Regions from separate parts of the Streptomyces sp. NPDC031111 genome, predicted to be linked through region 1. Evidence: predicted binding sites of a transcription regulator. Region 1 holds the regulator's gene; the other holds the start of a gene.
What was found. Region 1 encodes HspR, which represses chaperone genes until heat shock. Its sites were predicted from a motif close to TTGAGNNNNNNNNNCTCAA; they were not measured.
Positions count from the first base shown of each region.

Region 2: the regulator HspR is predicted to act here: its motif matches at 3,079-3,097, upstream of lon (endopeptidase La).

Region 1 is NZ_JBVIGS010000004.1:291,300-301,397, forward strand. Features, by position in the region: gene ACZ470_RS11675 (FG-GAP-like repeat-containing protein) at 1-12, opposite strand, end outside; gene ACZ470_RS11680 ((Fe-S)-binding protein) at 217-2,499, opposite strand; gene ACZ470_RS11685 (MraY family glycosyltransferase) at 2,736-3,773, shown strand; gene dnaK (molecular chaperone DnaK) at 3,867-5,711, shown strand; gene grpE (nucleotide exchange factor GrpE) at 5,708-6,376, shown strand; gene dnaJ (molecular chaperone DnaJ) at 6,413-7,591, shown strand; gene ACZ470_RS11705 (heat shock protein transcriptional repressor HspR) at 7,597-8,046, shown strand; gene ACZ470_RS11710 (sugar ABC transporter substrate-binding protein) at 8,324-9,430, shown strand; gene ACZ470_RS11715 (helix-turn-helix transcriptional regulator) at 9,560-10,098, shown strand, end outside.
Region 2 is NZ_JBVIGS010000007.1:289,922-300,019, forward strand. Features, by position in the region: gene ACZ470_RS17260 (lysozyme) at 1-545, shown strand, start outside; gene lon (endopeptidase La) at 642-3,056, opposite strand; gene ACZ470_RS17270 (spermidine synthase family protein) at 3,208-3,897, shown strand; gene ACZ470_RS17275 (response regulator transcription factor) at 4,023-4,763, shown strand; gene ACZ470_RS17280 (sensor histidine kinase) at 4,760-5,872, shown strand; gene ACZ470_RS17285 (multifunctional oxoglutarate decarboxylase/oxoglutarate dehydrogenase thiamine pyrophosphate-binding subunit/dihydrolipoyllysine-residue succinyltransferase subunit) at 6,164-9,967, shown strand; gene ACZ470_RS17290 (DUF6104 family protein) at 10,048-10,098, shown strand, end outside.

The DNA.
Region 1 (10,098 bases):
GTTCTTGTGCAAGGAGGTCTCCTGCTGTGTGCGGGACGTCCACCGGGAACGGTCGTCCACGGATGCCGGCGTGGTGTGTCACCCGTGTTCGCCCTGAGTTGTCCTGGGGTTCACGGGTGATCGCCGATCAAGAGACCTCCGAGGTGACCGGAGGGTTGTACGTGAACATGACGAAGGGGCCGCCCAGTCGGACGGCCCCTTCGGCGACGTGTCGCGTTACTTCACCGGCTCGGGCTCCGGAGCGCTCTCGTTCTCCTCGTCGCCCGCCGGGTCGGCCGGGGTCTTGACGGACTCCAGCAGCAGCTGGGCGACGTCGACGACCTGGATGGACTCCTTGGCCGCACCCTCGTTCTTCTTGCCGTTGACCGAGTCGGTCAGCATGACCAGGCAGAACGGGCAGGCGGTGGACACGATGTCCGGGTTCAACGACAGCGCCTCGTCGACGCGCTCGTTGTTGATGCGCTTGCCGATCCGCTCCTCCATCCACATCCGCGCGCCGCCGGCGCCGCAGCAGAAGCCGCGCTCCTTGTGGCGGTGCATCTCCTCGTTGCGCAGGCCCGGGACCTTGCCGATGATCTCGCGCGGGGGCGTGTAGATCTTGTTGTGGCGGCCCAGGTAGCACGGGTCGTGGTAGGTGATGATGCCCTCGACCGGGGTGACCGGGATCAGCTTGCCCTCGTCGACGAGGTGCTGGAGCAGCTGGGTGTGGTGGATGACCTCGTAGTCGCCGCCGAGCTGCGGGTACTCGTTGCCGAGGGTGTTGAGGCAGTGCGGGCAGGTGGCGACGATCTTCTTCGCCGACTTGGGCTTCCTCGACTCGGGCGTCACGTTGCCCTCGTCGTCCGTCTCCTCGCCGAACGCCATGTTCAGCGCCATGACGTTCTCCATGCCGAGCTCCTGGAACAGGGGCTCGTTGCCGAGACGGCGGGCGGAGTCACCGGTGCACTTCTCGTCGCCGCCCATGATCGCGAACTTGACGCCCGCGATGTGCAGCAGCTCGGCGAAGGCCTTGGTGGTCTTCTTGGCGCGGTCCTCCAGGGCTCCGGCGCAGCCGACCCAGTACAGGTACTCGACGTCGGACAGGTCCTCGATGTCCTTGCCGACGACCGGGACCTCGAAGTCGACCTCCTTGGTCCACTCCAGGCGCTGCTTCTTCGCCAGGCCCCAGGGGTTGCCCTTCTTCTCCAGGTTCTTGAGCATCGTGCCCGCCTCGGACGGGAACGCGGACTCGATCATCACCTGGTAGCGGCGCATGTCGACGATGTGGTCGACGTGCTCGATGTCGACGGGGCACTGTTCGACGCAGGCGCCGCAGGTGGTGCAGGACCACAGGACGTCGGGGTCGATGACGCCGTTCTCCTCGGCGGTGCCGATCAGCGGGCGCTCGGCCTCGGCGAGGGCGGCGGCGGGCACGCCGGCCAGCTGCTCCTCGGACGCCTTCTCCTCGCCCTCCATGGTCTTGCCGCCGCCGGCCAGCAGGTAGGGGGCCTTGGCGTGCGCGTGGTCGCGCAGGGACATGATCAGGAGCTTGGGGGAGAGGGGCTTGCCCGTGTTCCAGGCGGGGCACTGCGACTGGCAGCGGCCGCACTCGGTGCAGGTGGAGAAGTCCAGCAGGCCCTTCCAGGAGAACTGCTCGACCTGGGAGACGCCGAAGACGTCGTCGTCACCGGGGTCGGTGAAGTCGATCGGCTTGCCGCCGGACGTCATCGGCTGGAGCGCGCCGAGGGCGGTCCCGCCGGTGGCCTCGCGCTTGAACCAGATGTTCGGGAAGGCGAGGAAGCGGTGCCAGGCCACACCCATGTTGGTGTTGAGCGAGACCACGATCATCCAGATGAACGAGGTCCCGATCTTGATCATGGCGACCAGGTAGACCAGGTTCTGGAGGGTGGTGACCGACAGGCCGTCGAAGGCGAGGACCAACGGGTACGAGGCGAAGTACGACGCCTCGTAGGAGTCCACGTGGTGCAGCGCGCCCTCGAGGCCGCGCAGGACGTAGATGGCCAGGCCGATGGTGAGGATGACGTACTCGACGAAGTACGCCTGGCCGGCCTTGGAGCCCGCGAAGCGGGACTTGCGGCCCGGCCGCGACGGCAGGCTGAGCAGCCGGATGACGATGAGCACGGCGATGCCGAGGACGGTCATCACACCGATGAACTCGATGTACAGCTCGAACGGCAGGAAGCCGCCGATGACCGGCAGCACCCAGTCGGCCTCGAAGAGCTGGCCGAACGCCTGGGCGAGGGTCGGCGGCAGCGTCAGGAAGCCGACCGCCACGAACCAGTGGGCGACGCCGACGATGCCCCAGCGGTTCATGCGGGTGTGGCCGAGGAACTCCCGGACCAGGGTCACACTGCGCTGGTAGGGGTTGTCGGTCCGGGCACCGGCCGGTACCGGCTGGCCCAGCTTGAAGTACCGGACGAACTGGCCGATCGCGCGTGCGAGCAGCGCAACGCCGACCACGGTCAGGACCAGCGACACGATGATCGCGGCGAGTTGCATGGGGGCTCCTCGGGCCTGCGAGGGGTTTCGTCGGGGGCTCCACTACGGCTTCCCCGAAATTACTAAGCGGTAACTTATGCAGTCCGTTCGAGACTACCCCCATCCCCGGCCGCACTGTAGCCGGGCATGGGGTGATCTGGATCGCTGAGGGTTGCCTGAGCAGCCCCTCGGGTGGTGCCGGACATCAGATCGTGTTATTCGCGCCAAATCGGTCCATACGCCCCTAACTTATATCCGTGCTCTACGGGATCGCCGCCACCGCCACCGCCCTGCTGCTCTCCGCCCTGCTCGCGGGGCTGCTCCGGGTCCCCGCCCTGCGCCTCGGAATCCTGGACCGCAGACGGCGGTGGGCGCTGCCGCTGTCCGGGGGAACGGCCGTCGTGCTCACGACCGGGCTGGTGGCGGGGCTCGGCGACCGGGCGGGACTCGCCCCGCTCGGCACCGGGGTCGGGCGGCTGCTGGTCGCCGCCGCCTGGGTCGGCGTGCTCGGACTGGCCGCCGACGTGTGGCGGCTGCGGTGGTGGATCCCGCTCACCGGTACGGCCGTGGCGGCGGCGCTCGTCGTGCCGTACGCGGAGACCGGGGTCCCGGCGGGCGTGTGCGCCGTCGGGTGGGTCGTCCTGGTCACCGCCGCCTTCCGGGGGCTCGACCACGCCGACGGGCTGGCCGGTGGTGTGGGGGCGGTGACGGCGTTCGGCGTGGCGGCCTGCGCTGCGGCCGAGCTGATGGACGGGATCGCCGTACTGCTGACCGTCCTGGCCGCCGCGCTCGCCGGGTTCCTGCTGCACAACTGGCATCCCGCCCGGGTCGGCCTGGGTGCGGGCGGGTCGCTGTTCACGGGGTTCGTGCTGGCCTCCTCGGCGGTGTTCGTACGGGCCGGGCAGGGAATCGGGGCCGGCGCCGGGGTGTTGTTCGCACTGACCGCCGTGGTGTGCGCCGACGCCGTACTGGTGGTGCTCGGGCGGCGGCTGTCCCGGTGGCCGCTGACGCGCGGCCGGCCGGACCATCTCGGGCACCGGCTGCGGCGGCTCGGACTCGCCCCCCGCGCGGTGGCCGTTCTGCTCGGCATCGGCGCGCTGGGCGGGGTGCTGGTGGGGGTGGGCGCGCACACCGGACGGGTGTCCGGGGGTGCGGCGCTGTGGGTGGCGGCGGTCGCCGTGGTCGTCGTCCTCGCGCTCGTGCGCCTTCCCGTCACCCCCGTCTTCCGTCCCCGTCAACGCTCTGCGGAGACGTCCGTGCAGGTCAGCGAGCGGTTGCGTGTAAGGAGCGGATAAGAGTTGAGTCTGCTCGACTCAGCTCTGTTGACCCTGGCCCGGGTGTCATGCATGCTTGAGTCCGTTCCACTCAAGTCAGCTGGAGGAATCGAAATGGCACGTGCGGTCGGCATCGACCTGGGCACGACTAACTCCGTCGTCAGCGTTCTGGAGGGCGGCGAGCCCACCGTCATCACCAACGCCGAGGGCGCCAGGACCACGCCTTCCGTCGTCGCCTTCGCCAAGAACGGTGAGGTGCTGGTCGGTGAGGTGGCCAAGCGCCAGGCCGTGACCAACGTCGACAGGACCATCCGGTCGGTCAAGCGTCACATGGGCACCGACTGGAAGATCGAGCTCGACGGGAAGCCCTTCAACCCGCAGCAGATCAGCGCCTTCGTGCTGCAGAAGCTGAAGCGCGACGCCGAGTCGTACCTGGGCGAGAAGGTGACGGACGCGGTCATCACCGTCCCGGCGTACTTCAACGACGCCGAGCGCCAGGCGACCAAGGAGGCCGGCGAGATCGCCGGTCTGAACGTGCTGCGCATCGTCAACGAGCCGACGGCCGCCGCCCTGGCGTACGGCCTCGACAAGGACGACCAGACCATCCTCGTCTTCGACCTCGGTGGCGGTACCTTCGATGTCTCCCTCCTGGAGATCGGCGACGGTGTCGTCGAGGTGAAGGCCACCAACGGTGACAACCACCTCGGTGGTGACGACTGGGACCAGCGCGTCGTCGACTACCTGGTCAAGCAGTTCCAGTCCGGGCACGGTGTGGACCTGTCCAAGGACAAGATGGCGCTCCAGCGTCTGCGCGAGGCCGCCGAGAAGGCGAAGATCGAGCTGTCCTCGTCCACCGAGACCTCGATCAACCTCCCCTACATCACCGCGTCCGCCGAGGGCCCCCTGCACCTCGACGAGAAGCTGACCCGCGCCCAGTTCCAGCAGCTGACCGCGGACCTGCTCGAGCGCTGCAAGACGCCGTTCCACAACGTCGTCAAGGACGCCGGCATCCAGCTGAGCGAGATCGACCACGTCGTCCTCGTCGGCGGCTCCACCCGCATGCCCGCCGTCGCCGAGCTCGTCAAGGAGCTGACCGGCGGCAAGGAGGCCAACAAGGGTGTGAACCCGGACGAGGTCGTCGCCATCGGCGCCTCGCTCCAGGCCGGTGTCCTCAAGGGCGAGGTCAAGGACGTCCTGCTGCTCGACGTCACCCCGCTGTCCCTCGGCATCGAGACCAAGGGCGGCATCATGACCAAGCTGATCGAGCGCAACACCACGATCCCGACGAAGCGCTCCGAGATCTTCACCACGGCCGAGGACAACCAGCCGTCGGTGCAGATCCAGGTCTACCAGGGCGAGCGCGAGATCGCCGCGTACAACAAGAAGCTCGGCATGTTCGAGCTGACCGGTCTGCCCCCGGCGCCGCGCGGCGTCCCGCAGATCGAGGTCTCCTTCGACATCGACGCCAACGGCATCATGCACGTCACGGCGAAGGACCTCGGCACCGGCAAGGAGCAGAAGATGACCGTCACCGGCGGTTCGTCGCTCCCGAAGGACGAGGTCGACCGGATGCGCCAGGAGGCCGAGAAGTACGCGGAGGAGGACCACGCCCGCCGCGAGGCCGCCGAGTCCCGCAACCAGGGCGAGCAGCTCGTCTACCAGACCGAGAAGTTCCTCGCCGACAACGCGGACAAGGTCCCCGGTGACGTCAAGACCGAGGTCGAGACCGCCGTCGCCGAGCTGAAGGAGAAGCTCAAGGGCGAGGACACCGCCGAGATCCGCACCGCCACGGAGAAGGTCGCGGCCGTCTCCCAGAAGCTGGGTCAGGCCATGTACGCCGACGCCCAGGCCGGGCAGGCGGCGGGCGGCGCGTCCGCCGGTGCCGGTGAGGCCAAGGCCGACGACGACGTCGTCGACGCCGAGATCGTCGACGAGGACCGCAAGGACGGTGCGGCGTGACCGAGGAGACCCCGGGCTTCGACGAACAGTCGCAGCAGCCCGACGTCCCCTCCGACGAAGCCGAGCCGAAGGCCGCCTCCCCCTCCGCGGAGGAGGGGGCGGCCCCGGCCGGGGACACGGGCCAGGACGCGGCCCTGGTGGCCCAGTTGGACCAGACCCGTACGGCGCTCAGCGAGCGCACGGCGGATCTCCAGCGCCTCCAGGCCGAGTTCCAGAACTACCGGCGCCGGGTCGAACGCGACCGGATCGCGGTGAAGGAGATCGCCGTGGCGAACCTCCTGAGCGAGCTGCTCCCGGTGCTCGACGACGTCGGCCGCGCGCGGGAACACGGCGAGCTGGTCGGCGGCTTCAAGTCCGTCGCGGAGTCGCTGGAGACGGTCATCGCCAAGATGGGCCTCCAGCAGTTCGGCAAGGAGGGCGAGCCCTTCGACCCGACGATCCACGAGGCGCTGATGCACAGTTACGCGCCGGACGTCACGGAGACGACGTGCGTGGCGATTCTCCAGCCGGGGTATCGCATCGGCGAGCGCACCATCCGCCCCGCGCGGGTGGCGGTCGCCGAGCCCCAGCCGGGCGCGCAGACGGTCAAGCCGGCCGAGGAGAGCACCGAGGCGGGGACCGATCCGTCGGAGAACAAGGAGAGCGGTGGCCCGGAGGAGGGCTGACGCGATAGCTGACGCAGGGAAGGAGGGACGTCGGGGATGAGCACCAAGGACTTCATCGAGAAGGACTACTACAAGGTCCTCGGCGTCCCCAAGGACGCCACCGAGGCCGAGATCAAGAAGGCGTACCGGAAGCTCGCCCGCGAGTTCCACCCGGACGCCAACAAGGGCAACGCCAAGGCGGAGGAGCGGTTCAAGGAGATCTCCGAGGCGAACGACATCCTCGGCGACCCCAAGAAGCGCAAGGAGTACGACGAGGCGCGCGCGCTCTTCGGCAACGGCGGGTTCCGTCCGGGGCCGGGCGCGGGCGGCGGCTCCTTCAACTTCGACCTGGGTGACCTCTTCGGGGGTCAGCCCGGCGGCCAGGGAGCGGGCGGCGGCTTCGGCGGCGGCCTCGGTGACGTCTTCGGGGGCCTGTTCAACCGGGGCGGCACGGGTACGACGCGCACCCAGCCCCGGCGCGGTCAGGACATCGAGTCCGAGGTGACGCTCAGCTTCACCGAGGCGATCGAGGGCGCGACGGTTCCGCTGCGGATGTCGTCGCAGGCGCCCTGCAAGGCCTGTTCGGGCACCGGCGACAAGAACGGCACACCGCGCGTGTGCCCGACCTGCGTCGGCACCGGGCAGGTGGCGCGGGGCTCCGGTGGCGGGTTCTCGCTCACCGACCCCTGCCCCGACTGCAAGGGCCGCGGTCTGATCGCGGAGGAGCCCTGCGAGATCTGCAAGGGCAGCGGCCGGGCCAAGTCGTCGCGGACCATGCAGGTGCGCATCCCCGCGGGCGTCGGCGACGGCCAGCGGATCCGGCTGCGCGGCAAGGGCGCGCCGGGCGAGCGCGGCGGTCCCGCCGGTGATCTGTACGTCGTCGTGCACGTCGGCAGTCACCCGGTGTTCGGCCGCAAGGACGACAACCTCACCGTCACGGTCCCGGTGACGTATGCCGAGGCCGCCCTCGGCGGCGAGGTCCGGGTCCCGACGCTGGGAGGTCCGCCGGTCACGCTGAAGCTGCCGCCGGGCACGCCCAACGGCCGCACCATGCGGGCCCGGGGCAAGGGCGCGGTCCGCAAGGACGGCACGCGCGGTGATCTGCTGGTCACCGTGGAGGTGAGTGTTCCCAAGGACCTGTCGGGGAAGGCTCGTGACGCGCTGGAGGCGTATCGCGAGGCGACCGCGGACGAGGATCCGCGGGCGGAGCTGTTCCAGGCCGCGAAGGGAGCTTGATCTGCATGGACGGCCGTCGACGCAATCCGTACGAACTGACTCAGGACACCCCGGTCTACGTCATTTCGGTGGCGGCCCAGCTCTCCGGCCTGCACCCGCAGACACTGCGTCAGTACGACCGGCTGGGTCTTGTGTCGCCGGACCGCACGGCCGGCCGGGGTCGTCGCTACTCGGCCCGTGACATCGAACTGCTCCGTCAGGTGCAGCAGTTGTCGCAGGACGAGGGCATCAACCTGGCCGGGATCAAGCGCATCATCGAACTGGAGAACCAGGTCGCCGCCCTCCAGGCCCGGGTGGCCGAGCTGGAGGACGCCCTCGACGGGGCGGCGGCGACGATGCGTCAGCGCGAGGCCGCGGTGCACGCCTCGTACCGCCGTGACCTGGTGCCGTACCAGGAGGTGCAGCAGACCAGCGCGCTGGTGGTGTGGCGGCCCAAGCGGCAGCAGTCGGACTGACCGCGGGACGTGAAGTGGGGCGAGAGGCCCGGAGGTTCACCGAACCTCCGGGCCTCTCGCCTTATCCACGGCCATGTCTGTGACTATCGTATGCCTGCGTGTCCCGATGATCCTCGCCGAGCGTCCGCAGGTCTCTCACGAGTTCAGCGCACCGTGCTGTGTCCATCTCGTTAAGTGGCTGCCCTTGACGCCGACGGGGGCTGAAGCGTTGGCTTTTCAGTCACATGGGCCGCAAAGCTGTGCCCACGTCCAAAACGCACCTGAAGTGAGCCCTCGCATGCGTCGTATCGCCATATCAGTGGCCGCCACCTCCATGTCCGTCATGCTCGCCGGCTGCGGCGTGCTCAACGCGACGGGGAGCAGCGACGACGCGAGCCCGACCAAGGGGGACGACATCACCGTCGGGCTGCTGCTCCCGGAGAAGGCCAACACGCGGTACGAGCAGTTCGACTACCCCATCTTCAAGACGAAGGTGGAGTCGCTCACCAACAAGAAGGGCAAGGTCGAGTACGCCAACGCCGAGGCGGACGCCGACAAGCAGGCCACCCAGCTCCAGCGGATGATCGACGAGAAGGTCGACGTCATCGTGCTGGACGCGGTCGACTCGAAAGCCATCGCGGACGGTGTGAAGAAGGCCAAGGACGCGGGCATCCCGGTCATCGCCTACGACCGGCTGGCCGAGGGCCCGATCGACGCGTACATCTCCTTCGACAACGAGCTGGTCGGTGAGGTGCAGGGCCGGTCCCTGCTGGAGTCCCTGGGCGACGACCTCAGCATCACCGACAAGATCGTGATGATGAACGGCTCGTCCACCGACCCCAACGCCAAGCAGTTCAAGGCGGGCGCGCTCTCCGAGCTCAAGGGCAAGGTGACGATCTCCAAGTCCTACGACACCAAGGACTGGAAGCCGGAGAACGCCCAGGCCAACATGACCGAGGCGATCAACGCGATCGGCGCGGAGAACATCGAGGCGGTCTACTCCGCGAACGACGGCATGGCGGGCGGCATCGTCAAGGCCCTGCGGGACGCCGGCGTGACCGAGCTGCCCCCGATCACCGGCCAGGACGCCGAGCTCGCGGCGGTGCAGCGCATCATCTCCGGCGAGCAGTACATGAGCGTGTACAAGTCCTACCCGGAGGAGGCCGAGAGCGCGGCGGAGATGGCCGTGGCGAAGGTCCAGGGCCGGGACATCCAGTTCGACGCGCTGACCCGCGACCGGGTGGACAGCCCCACCGACAAGGACATCCCGGCGCAGCTCGTCCCCGTGGTCGCGCTGACGAAGGAGAACATCGAGGACACCGTCATCGCCGACGAGATCTACGAGGTGTCGGACATCTGCACCGGCGAGTACAAGTCGGCCTGCGCGGCGATCAAGCTGAAGTAACCGCACCGTCGATATTCGGCCACCGCACCGGCCCGCTGCCCGGCGCGGTGGCCGGTCGTGTTGCACAGCCGGTTCCGGCCGCGCATAGTTGCGCTGCGGAAAGTGGCTGAACCGGGGGTGGGATGGGCGATGGCCGGGCACGGGACGGACGAGCATCCACACGGTGCTGACCGACTGTGCGAGGCCGGGGATCGCGTGTATTCCCGGGCCGTACGGCGCGGACGGCTGCCGCGCCGGGACGCGGAGCCGGTGCCCTGCCTGCTGGAGCTGGCCCTGCTGCACCCGGACCCGGACGACATGGACTGGCTGGTGCCCACCGCCCCGCAGGAGGTCATGACCCGGCTGCTGCGCGGGATGTACGACGAGATCAGCGCGAGCCAGCGCCGGGTCGGCTCGGCCGTCACCGCCTTCGAGTGGTACGCCGGTCTCGGCCGTCACCTGCCCGCCCCGTTGTCGGTGGCGGAGGGCCCGGCGATCCGGGTGCTGGACGGGCTGGCCCGGATCCAGGCGGCGATGGACGAGGCGACGCAGGCCTGCACCACCGAGGTGCTCACGGTCCAGCCGGGTGGCATCCGGCGCGAGGCGGAGCTGTCGGAGGGCCTGCACCGGGCGATGGCGCTGCGCGGCCGCGGGGTGCGGATGCGGGACCTCTACACGCACGTGGCCCG
Region 2 (10,098 bases), on a different contig from region 1:
CCTACGCCAAGGCCACGGAGGGGACGTACTACACCAACCCGTACCACGCGCAGCAGTACGACGGCTCGTACGACGTCGGCATGGTCCGCGGCGCCTACCACTTCGGCACGCCCGACACGTCGAGCGGCTCCGCCCAGGCCGACTACTTCGTCAACCGCGGCGGCGGCTGGTCCGGCGACGGACGGACCCTGCCGGGCGTGCTGGACATCGAGTGGAACCCGTACGGCGACGACTGCTACGGCAAGTCGCAGAGCGCGATGGTGAGCTGGATCCGCGACTTCCTGGACCAGTACCAGGCCCGCACCGGCCGGAACGCCGTCATCTACACGGCCACCAGTTGGTGGAAGCAGTGCACCGGCAACTACGCCGGCTTCGCCTCCACAACTCCGCTGTGGATCGCCCGGTACGCGTCCACCGTGGGCGAACTGCCCGCCGGCTGGAGCACGTACACGATGTGGCAGTACACCTCGACCGGTCCGACCGTCGGCGACCACGACCGCTTCAACGGCACCCTCGACCGGGTGCGGGCCCTCGCGCTCGGCTGATCCGCCCGGGTCCCACCGTCCCACCGTCCCACCGGACACGGTGAAGGCCCGGGCCTCCCTCACGGGACCCGGGCCTTCCCTTTCCGGCCGCGTCCGTCACGCCGCGACCGGAACCTCCGGCGCCGCGCCGTTCGTCGCCGGCGACAGCGCCAGCTCCAGGACCTGGCGGACGTCGGTGACGGCGTGGACGTCGAGCTTGTCCAGCACCTCCGCCGGGACGTCGTCCAGGTCGGGCTCGTTGCGCTTGGGGATGATCACGGTGGTGATCCCCGCCCGGTGCGCGGCGAGCAGCTTCTGCTTCACCCCGCCGATCGGCAGCACCCGTCCGGTCAGCGAGACCTCGCCGGTCATCGCCACGTCCGTACGGACCAGCCGGCCGGAGAGCAGCGAGGCCAGGGCGGTGGTCATGGTGACGCCCGCGCTCGGGCCGTCCTTGGGCACCGCGCCCGCCGGGAAGTGGATGTGCGCGCCCCGGTCCTTCAGGTCGCCCACCGGCAGCTCCAGCTCGGCGCCGTGGCTGCGCAGGAAGCTCAGCGCGATCTGCGCGGACTCCTTCATCACGTCACCCAGCTGGCCGGTCAGGGTCAGCCCCGCCGCGCCCGTCTCCGGGTCGGCCAGGGACGCCTCCACGTAGAGTACGTCCCCGCCGGCGCCGGTCACGGCGAGCCCGGTGGCGACACCGGGGACGGCGGTGCGGCGCTCGGCCGGGTCCTGGGCGGACTCGGGCACGTGGTGCGGCCGGCCGATCAGATCGCGCAGATCGCCCTCGGTCACGGTGAAGGGCAGCTCGCGCTCGCCCAGTTCGTGCCGGGCCGCGACCTTGCGCAGCAGCCGCGCGATGGACCGCTCCAGGGTGCGCACGCCCGCCTCGCGCGTGTACTCGCCGGCCAGCTTGCGCAGCGCGCCCTCGTCGATCGTCACCTCGTCCTTGTCCAGCCCGGCCCGCTCCAGCTGGCGCGGGAGCAGGTGGTCGCGGGCGATGACGACCTTCTCGTCCTCGGTGTAGCCGTCGAGGCGGACCAGCTCCATGCGGTCGAGCAGGGCCTCCGGGATGGCTTCGAGGACGTTGGCCGTCGCGAGGAACACGACGTCGGACAGGTCGAGCTCGACCTCCAGGTAGTGGTCCCGGAAGGTGTGGTTCTGCGCCGGGTCGAGGACTTCGAGCAGGGCCGCGGCCGGGTCGCCGCGGAAGTCGGAGCCGACCTTGTCGATCTCGTCCAGCAGGACGACCGGGTTCATCGAACCGGCCTCCTTGATCGCCCGCACGATCCGGCCGGGCAGCGCACCGACGTACGTACGGCGGTGGCCGCGGATCTCGGCCTCGTCGCGGACGCCGCCGAGGGCGACCCGGACGAACTTGCGGCCCATCGCGTGGGCGACGGACTCGCCGAGCGACGTCTTGCCCACGCCCGGCGGACCCACCAGGGCCAGCACGGCGCCGCCGCGCCGCCCGCCGACCACGCCGAGGCCCCGGTCGTTCCGCCGCTTGCGCACCGCCAGGTACTCGGTGATCCGCTCCTTCACGTCCTCCAGACCCGAGTGCTCCGCGTCCAGTACGGCCTGGGCTCCCCGGATGTCGTACGCGTCCTCGGTGCGCTCGCTCCACGGCATCTCCAGCACCGTGTCGAGCCAGGTGCGGATCCAGGAGCCCTCGGGCGACTGGTCGGAGGACCGCTCCAGCTTGTCGACCTCCTTGAGCGCGGCCTCGCGGACCTTCTCCGGCAGGTCGGCGGCCTCGACGCGGGCGCGGTAGTCGTCGGACGCCTCACCCTCCTTCTCGCCGTTGAGCTCGCGCAGCTCCTTGCGGACGGCTTCGAGCTGGCGGCGCAGCAGGAACTCGCGCTGCTGCTTGTCGACGCCCTCCTGGACGTCCTTGGCGATGGTCTCGGCGACGTCCTGCTCGGCGAGGTGGTCGCGCAGCTGCTGGGTGGCGAGCTTCAGCCGGGCCACCGGGTCGGTGGTCTCCAGCAGGGCCACCTTCTGCTCGGTGGTGAGGAAGGGCGAGTAGCCGGAGTTGTCGGCGAGCGCGGAGACGTCGTCGATGGCCTGGACCCGGTCCACGACCTGCCAGGCGCCGCGCTTGCGCAGCCAGGCGGTGGCGAGCGCCTTGTACTCCTTGACGAGTTCGGTCACGTGTCCCGGCAGCGGGTCGGGCACGCTCTCGTCGATGCGGGTGCCCTCCACCCACAGCGCCGCGCCCGGCCCGGTGGTCCCGGCGCCGATGCGCACGCGGCCGCGGCCGCGGATCAGGGCGCCCGGGTCTCCGTCGGCCAGCCTGCCGACCTGCTCGACCGTGCCCAGCACGCCGGTACCGGCGTAGGTCCCGTCGACGCGTGGCACCAGGAGCACCTTCGGCTTTCCCGGTGCGGTGCGGGCGGCGGCCTGGGCGGCCTCCACCGCGGCGCGCACATCGGAATCGCTCAGGTCCAGCGGAACCACCATCCCGGGCAGCACGACCTCGTCGTCGAGCGGCAGCACAGGCAGGGCGAGCGGTGTGGACTCAGCAGCCATGATCTCCCCTTCGGCAGTCAAGTTGAGCTATGCCGACTCAATGCATGTGAGCCGCCGAATGTTCCCGGGGCCGCGTTCGCTCTGAGCGATCACCGCTCCGGGCCCCTGGAGGCCCCGGCCGCCGCGACGAGGGAGCTGCCAGGATGAACGCATGTCCACCCCGTACGACATTCCCGAAGCCCCCGAAGTCCTGGACCGCCGCGAGGGCCCGTACGGCGAGGTCGTGCTGCGCAGGCACGGTGACCTGTTGCAGATCATCGCCAACGGCTGCTTCCTGATGGACACCTCCGACGGCCGTTCGGAGCGGCGGCTCGTCGAGGCCGCCCTGGCCGCCCTCGGCGCCCGCGCGGAGCAGGGACCGCATGTCCTGATCGGCGGCCTCGGGGTGGGCTTCTCGCTCGCACACGCCGCCGGGCAGCCCTGGGGACGGATCGCCGTGGTGGAGCGCGAGCCGGCGATCATCGGCTGGCACCGCGAGGGACCGCTGGCCGAGCTCTCCGCCGAGGCCCTGGCCGACCCGCGTACGGAGATCGTCGAGACGGACCTCGTCGGTTACGTCAATGAGACATCGGACACGTTCGACGCGCTCTGCCTGGACATCGACAACGGGCCCGACTGGACCGTGACCGAGGACAATGACAGCCTCTACTCACCCGCCGGACTGGCAGCCTGCACAAGGGTGTTGAGGCCCGGCGGGGTACTCGCGGTGTGGTCCGCCAAGCCGTCCCCGGAATTCGAGGGAACCTTGCGGAATGCCGGGTTCCGTCGGGTGCGTACCGAAGAGATCCCCGTTGCCCGGGGCGTTCCGGACGTCGTGCACATCGGCGTCCGCCCTGGATAGCAAAGGCGCGGTGACTCCCCGTACGCTGCTGCCTTGGCGCGGATCATTCAAGCGTCAATCGCAGTGATGCGCAGACGACGGATCACCCCACGGATTCCGGAAAAAGCACACCTCAGGGGCGGGCGATGGAGCAGACACACACCTCCCACAGCGGCACGGCGACGACCACCCCCGGCGCACAGCGGCGGGTCCTGGTGGTCGAGGACGATGCGACGATCGTGGACGCCATCGCGACCCGCCTTCGTGCCGAAGGGTTTCTTGTGCAAACGGCGGGCGACGGCCCGTCCGCGGTGGACACGGCGGAGGCCTGGCAGCCCGACCTGCTGATCCTCGACATCATGCTGCCGGGCTTCGACGGCCTGGAGGTCTGCCGGCGCGTGCAGGCCCAGCGGCCGGTCCCGGTGCTGATGCTCACCGCGCGTGACGACGAGACCGACATGCTGGTCGGGCTGGGCGTCGGCGCCGACGACTACATGACGAAGCCTTTCTCCATGCGGGAGCTGGCGGCACGCGTGCATGTGCTGCTGCGCCGCATGGAACGGGCGGCCCTCGCGGCGACGACCCCGCGCAGTGGCATCCTGCGCCTGGGCGAACTGGAGATCGACCACGCGCAGCGCAGGGTGCGGGTGCGCAGCGAGGACGTCCACCTGACGCCCACCGAGTTCGACCTCCTGGTCTGCCTGGCGAACACCCCCCGCGCGGTGCTCTCCCGGGAGCAGCTCCTGGCCGAGGTCTGGGACTGGGCGGACGCCTCCGGCACCCGCACGGTGGACAGCCACATCAAGGCGCTGCGCCGGAAGATCGGCGCCGAGCGCATCCGCACCGTGCACGGCGTGGGCTACGCCCTGGAGACGCCGACGCCATGAGCGACGGGCCGGCCGGACGCAGAGGCCCCGGGGCACAGCAGCCCTGGGGCGGTGTACGCCCGTTCTCGATCCAGACCAAGCTGGGGGCGCTCGTCGTCGTCTCGGTCCTGATCACCACCGGACTGTCGGTGATCGCCGTGCACACCAAGACGGAGCTGCGCTTCATCACGGTCTTCTCGATGATCGCCACGCTGCTCATCACGCAGTTCGTGGCGCACTCGCTCACCGCGCCGCTGGACGACATGAACGCCGTGGCCCGGTCCATCTCGCACGGCGACTACACCCGGCGGGTGCGCGAGAACCGCCGCGACGAGCTGGGCGACCTGGCCCAGACGATCAACGTCATGGCGGACGAGCTGGAGGCCCAGGACCGCCGGCGCAAGGACCTGGTGGCGAACGTCTCGCACGAGCTGCGCACGCCCATCGCGGGTCTGCGCGCGGTGCTGGAGAACATCGTCGACGGCGTCACCGAGGCCGATCCCGAGACGATGCGCACGGCCCTGAAGCAGACCGAGCGGCTGGGACGCCTGGTGGAGACGCTCCTCGACCTCTCCCGCCTGGACAACGGCGTGGTTCCGCTGAAGAAGCGGCGGTTCGAGGTGTGGCCGTATCTCTCCGGGGTGCTGAAGGAGGCCAACATGGTCGCCTCGGCCCGCACGGGCATGACCTCCGGGTCGGGCGGCCACACCCGCGCGGACGTCCATCTGCACCTCGACGTGTCGCCGCCGGAGCTGGTGGCGCACGCCGACCCGGAGCGCATCCACCAGGTCATGGCCAACCTCATCGACAACGCGGTCAAGCACAGCCCGCCGCACGGCCGGGTGACGGTCAGGGCGCGCCGCGGGGCCGAGCCGCAGTCGCTGGAGCTGGAGGTGCTGGACGAGGGGCCCGGCATTCCGCGCGCCGAGTGGCACCGCGTCTTCGAGCGGTTCAACCGGGGCAACGTCAACCGGCCGCACGGCCCGGGCAGCGACGGCGGCACCGGTCTCGGGCTGGCGATCGCCCGCTGGGCCGTGGATCTGCACGGCGGCCGGATCGGAGTGGCCGAATCCGAGCGGGGCTGCCGGATTCTCATCACTCTTCCGGGAGCGTCATCCGTACCAGGTTGACGTAAAGTTCGAAGCGGAGCGGCAAGATCCATCCGTGTTCGCACTGACGGACACGTGTGATCAGGCAGAGGCCCGCGCGAGCTGCGCGTCGGGGCCCGGCCGAGTGATCCCTGAAGCGGCTCGAAGATTCGAAACCAGGGTTGTTTCCCGCCATTTCCCACGCCGAAACACGCGCTGCGATGTGACTTACGCGACGATGAACGGGCCCGGCCTGACCTTCTCGCTCTTGGGGGCGTAGCCTTTATTTCCGCTGTCCATCATCTTGCGAAGCGGAAGAGGGCGGTTGACGCCGTGTCGCCACAGTCCCCCAGTAACTCGAGCATCTCGACCGACACCGACCAAGCGGGCAAGAACCCCGCTGCGGCCTTCGGTGCCAACGAATGGCTCGTCGACGAGATCTACCAGCAGTACCTCCAGGACCCGAACTCGGTGGACCGAGCCTGGTGGGACTTCTTCGCCGACTACAAGCCGGGCGCGCCTGCGACCTCGGCCCCGGCGGGTACCGCGGCCGCGGGGGCCGCGGGAACCACCAGTACGCCTCAGCCGGCCGCACCGGCCCAGCCCGCGGCGCCCGCTCCGGCGCCCGCGCGGCCCGCCGAGGCCGCGCCCGCCGCACAGCCGGCCGCCAAGGCCCCGGCGCAGGCTCCCGCCCCGGCCAAGGCCGCGGCGCCCGCCGCCAAGCCGGCCGCCGCGAAGCCGAAGGCCGAGCCTGCCGGCGAGGCCAAGCCGGGCCCCGAGCAGGTGGTCCTGCGCGGCCCGTCCGCCGCCGTGGCGAAGAACATGGACGCCTCGCTGGAGCTGCCCACGGCCACGTCCGTGCGCGCGGTCCCGGTGAAGCTGCTGTTCGACAACCGCATCGTCATCAACAACCACCTCAAGCGGGCCCGCGGCGGGAAGATCTCCTTCACGCACCTCATCGGCTACGCCATGGTCCAGGCGATCAAGGCGATGCCGTCGATGAACCACTCGTTCGCGCGAGTGGACGGCAAGCCCACCCTGGTGAAGCCGGAGCACGTCAACCTCGGTCTGGCCATCGACCTGGTGAAGCCCAACGGCGACCGCCAGCTGGTCGTCGCGGCCATCAAGAAGGCCGAGACGCTGAACTTCTTCGAGTTCTGGCAGGCCTACGAGGACATCGTCCGTCGCGCCCGCGACAACAAGCTGACGATGGACGACTTCACCGGCGTCACGGTCTCCCTGACCAACCCCGGCGGCCTCGGCACCGTCCACTCCGTGCCGCGTCTGATGCCCGGCCAGTCGGTGATCATGGGCGTCGGCTCCATGGACTACCCGGCGGAGTTCCAGGGCACCTCCCAGGACACCCTGAACAAGCTCGGCATCTCGAAGGTCATGACGCTCACGTCGACCTACGACCACCGGGTGATCCAGGGCGCCGCCTCCGGCGAGTTCCTGCGCGCGGTCGCCAACCTCCTCCTCGGCGAGAACAACTTCTACGACGAGATCTTCGAGGCGCTGCGCATCCCCTACGAGCCGGTCCGCTGGCTCAAGGACATCGACGCCTCCCACGACGACGACGTCACCAAGGCCGCCCGGGTCTTCGAGCTGATCCACTCCTACCGGGTCCGCGGCCACGTCATGGCCGACACCGACCCGCTGGAGTACCGCCAGCGCAAGCACCCCGACCTGGACATCGTCGAGCACGGCCTCACCCTGTGGGACCTGGAGCGCGAGTTCGCCGTCGGCGGCTTCGCCGGCAAGTCCCTGATGAAGCTGCGCGACATCCTCGGCGTGCTGCGCGACTCGTACTGCCGCACCACCGGCATCGAGTTCATGCACATCCAGGACCCCAAGCAGCGCAAGTGGATCCAGGACCGCATCGAGCGCTCGCACACCAAGCCGGAGCGCGAGGAGCAGCTGCGCATCCTGCGCCGGCTGAACGCCGCGGAGGCGTTCGAGACCTTCCTCCAGACGAAGTACGTCGGCCAGAAGCGCTTCTCGCTGGAGGGCGGCGAGTCCGTCATCCCGCTGCTCGACGCGGTGCTGGACTCGGCCGCCGAGTCCCGCCTGGACGAGGTCGTCATCGGCATGGCCCACCGCGGCCGGCTGAACGTGCTGGCGAACATCGTCGGCAAGTCGTACGCGCAGATCTTCCGCGAGTTCGAGGGCAACCTCGACCCGAAGTCGATGCACGGCTCCGGCGACGTGAAGTACCACCTGGGCGCCGAGGGCACCTTCACCGGCCTGGACGGCGAGCAGATCAAGGTCTCCCTGGTCGCCAACCCCTCGCACCTGGAGGCGGTGGACCCGGTCCTTGAGGGTGTCTCCCGCGCCAAGCAGGACATCATCGGCAAGGGCGGCACGGACTTCACCGTCCTGCCGGTGGCGATCCACGGCGACGCGGCCTTCGCGGGCCAGGGCGTGGTGGCCGAGACCCTGAACATGTCGCAGCTGCGCGGCTACCGCACCGGCGGCACGGTCCACGTCGTGATCAACAACCAGGTCGGCTTCACCGCCGCCCCGGAGTCCTCGCGCTCGTCGATGTACGCGACGGACGTGGCCCGCATGATCGAGGCCCCGATCTTCCACGTGAACGGCGACGACCCGGAGGCGGTCGTGCGCGTCGCGCGCCTGGCCTTCGAGTTCCGCCAGGCGTTCAACAAGGACGTGGTGATCGACCTCATCTGCTACCGCCGCCGCGGTCACAACGAGTCGGACAACCCGGCCTTCACCCAGCCGCTGATGTACGACCTGATCGACAAGAAGCGCTCGGTGCGCAAGCTGTACACCGAGTCCCTCATCGGTCGCGGCGACATCACCCTGGAAGAGGCCGAGCAGGCGCTCCAGGACTACCAGGGCCAGCTGGAGAAGGTCTTCACGGAGGTCCGCGAGGCCACTTCGCAGCCCGCCTCGGTGGAGTCCCCGGACCCGCAGGCCGAGTTCCCGGTCGCCGTGAACACCGCGGTGACCACGGAGGTCGTCAAGCGGATCGCCGAGTCCCAGGTGAACATCCCCGACCACATCACCGTCCACCCGCGTCTGCTGCCGCAGCTCCAGCGCCGGGCGGCGATGGTCGAGGACGGCACGATCGACTGGGGCATGGGCGAGACCCTCGCCTTCGGCTCGCTGCTGCTGGAGGGCGTCCCGGTCCGGCTCGCCGGCCAGGACTCCCAGCGCGGCACCTTCGGCCAGCGCCACGCGGTCATCATCGACCGCAGCACGGGCGAGGAGTACACGCCGCTCCAGTACCTCTCCGAGGACCAGGCGCGGCTCAACGTCTACAACTCCCTGTTGTCCGAGTACGCGGCGATGGGCTTCGAGTACGGCTACTCGCTGGCCCGCCCCGACGCGCTCGTGCTGTGGGAGGCGCAGTTCGGTGACTTCGTCAACGGCGCCCAGACGGTCGTGGACGAGTTCATCTCGTCGGCCGAGCAGAAGTGGGCCCAGACCTCCGGTGTGGTCCTGCTCCTCCCGCACGGCTACGAGGGCCAGGGCCCGGACCACTCCTCGGCCCGTCCGGAGCGGTTCCTCCAGCTCTGCGCCCAGAACAACATGACGGTCGCGATGCCGACGTCGCCGTCGAACTACTTCCACCTCCTGCGGTGGCAGGTGCACAACCCGCACCACAAGCCGCTGGTCGTCTTCACCCCGAAGTCGATGCTGCGCCTGAAGGCCGCGGCGGCGAAGGCGGAGGAGTTCACCACCGGTCAGTTCCGCCCGGTCATCGGCGACGCCTCGGTCGACCCGGCCGCGGTGAAGAAGGTCGTCTTCACGGCCGGCAAGGTCTACTACGACCTCGAGGCCGAGCGGCAGAAGCGCGGCGCGACGGACACGGCGATCATCCGCATCGAGCGCCTGTACCCGCTGCCGGGTGCGGAGCTCCAGGCGGAGATCAAGAAGTACCCGAACGCCGAGAAGTACCTGTGGGCCCAGGAGGAGCCGGCGAACCAGGGTGCCTGGCCGTTCATCGCGCTCAACCTGATCGACCACCTCGACCTGGCGGTCGGTGCCGACATCCCGCACGGCGAGCGTCTGCGCCGCATCTCGCGGCCGCACAGCTCGTCCCCGGCGGTCGGCTCCGCGAAGCGCCACCAGGCCGAGCAGGAGCAGCTGGTGCGCGAGGTCTTCGAGGCGTAACCGGCAGCCGTACGCGCGGGCCGCATCCCCTGTCACGGGGGGTGCGGCCCGTCCGCTTTCCCGCCCATATCCTTGTCCTCATGTACTTCACGGACCGTGGCATCGAGGAACTGGAGAAGCGGCGCGGCGAG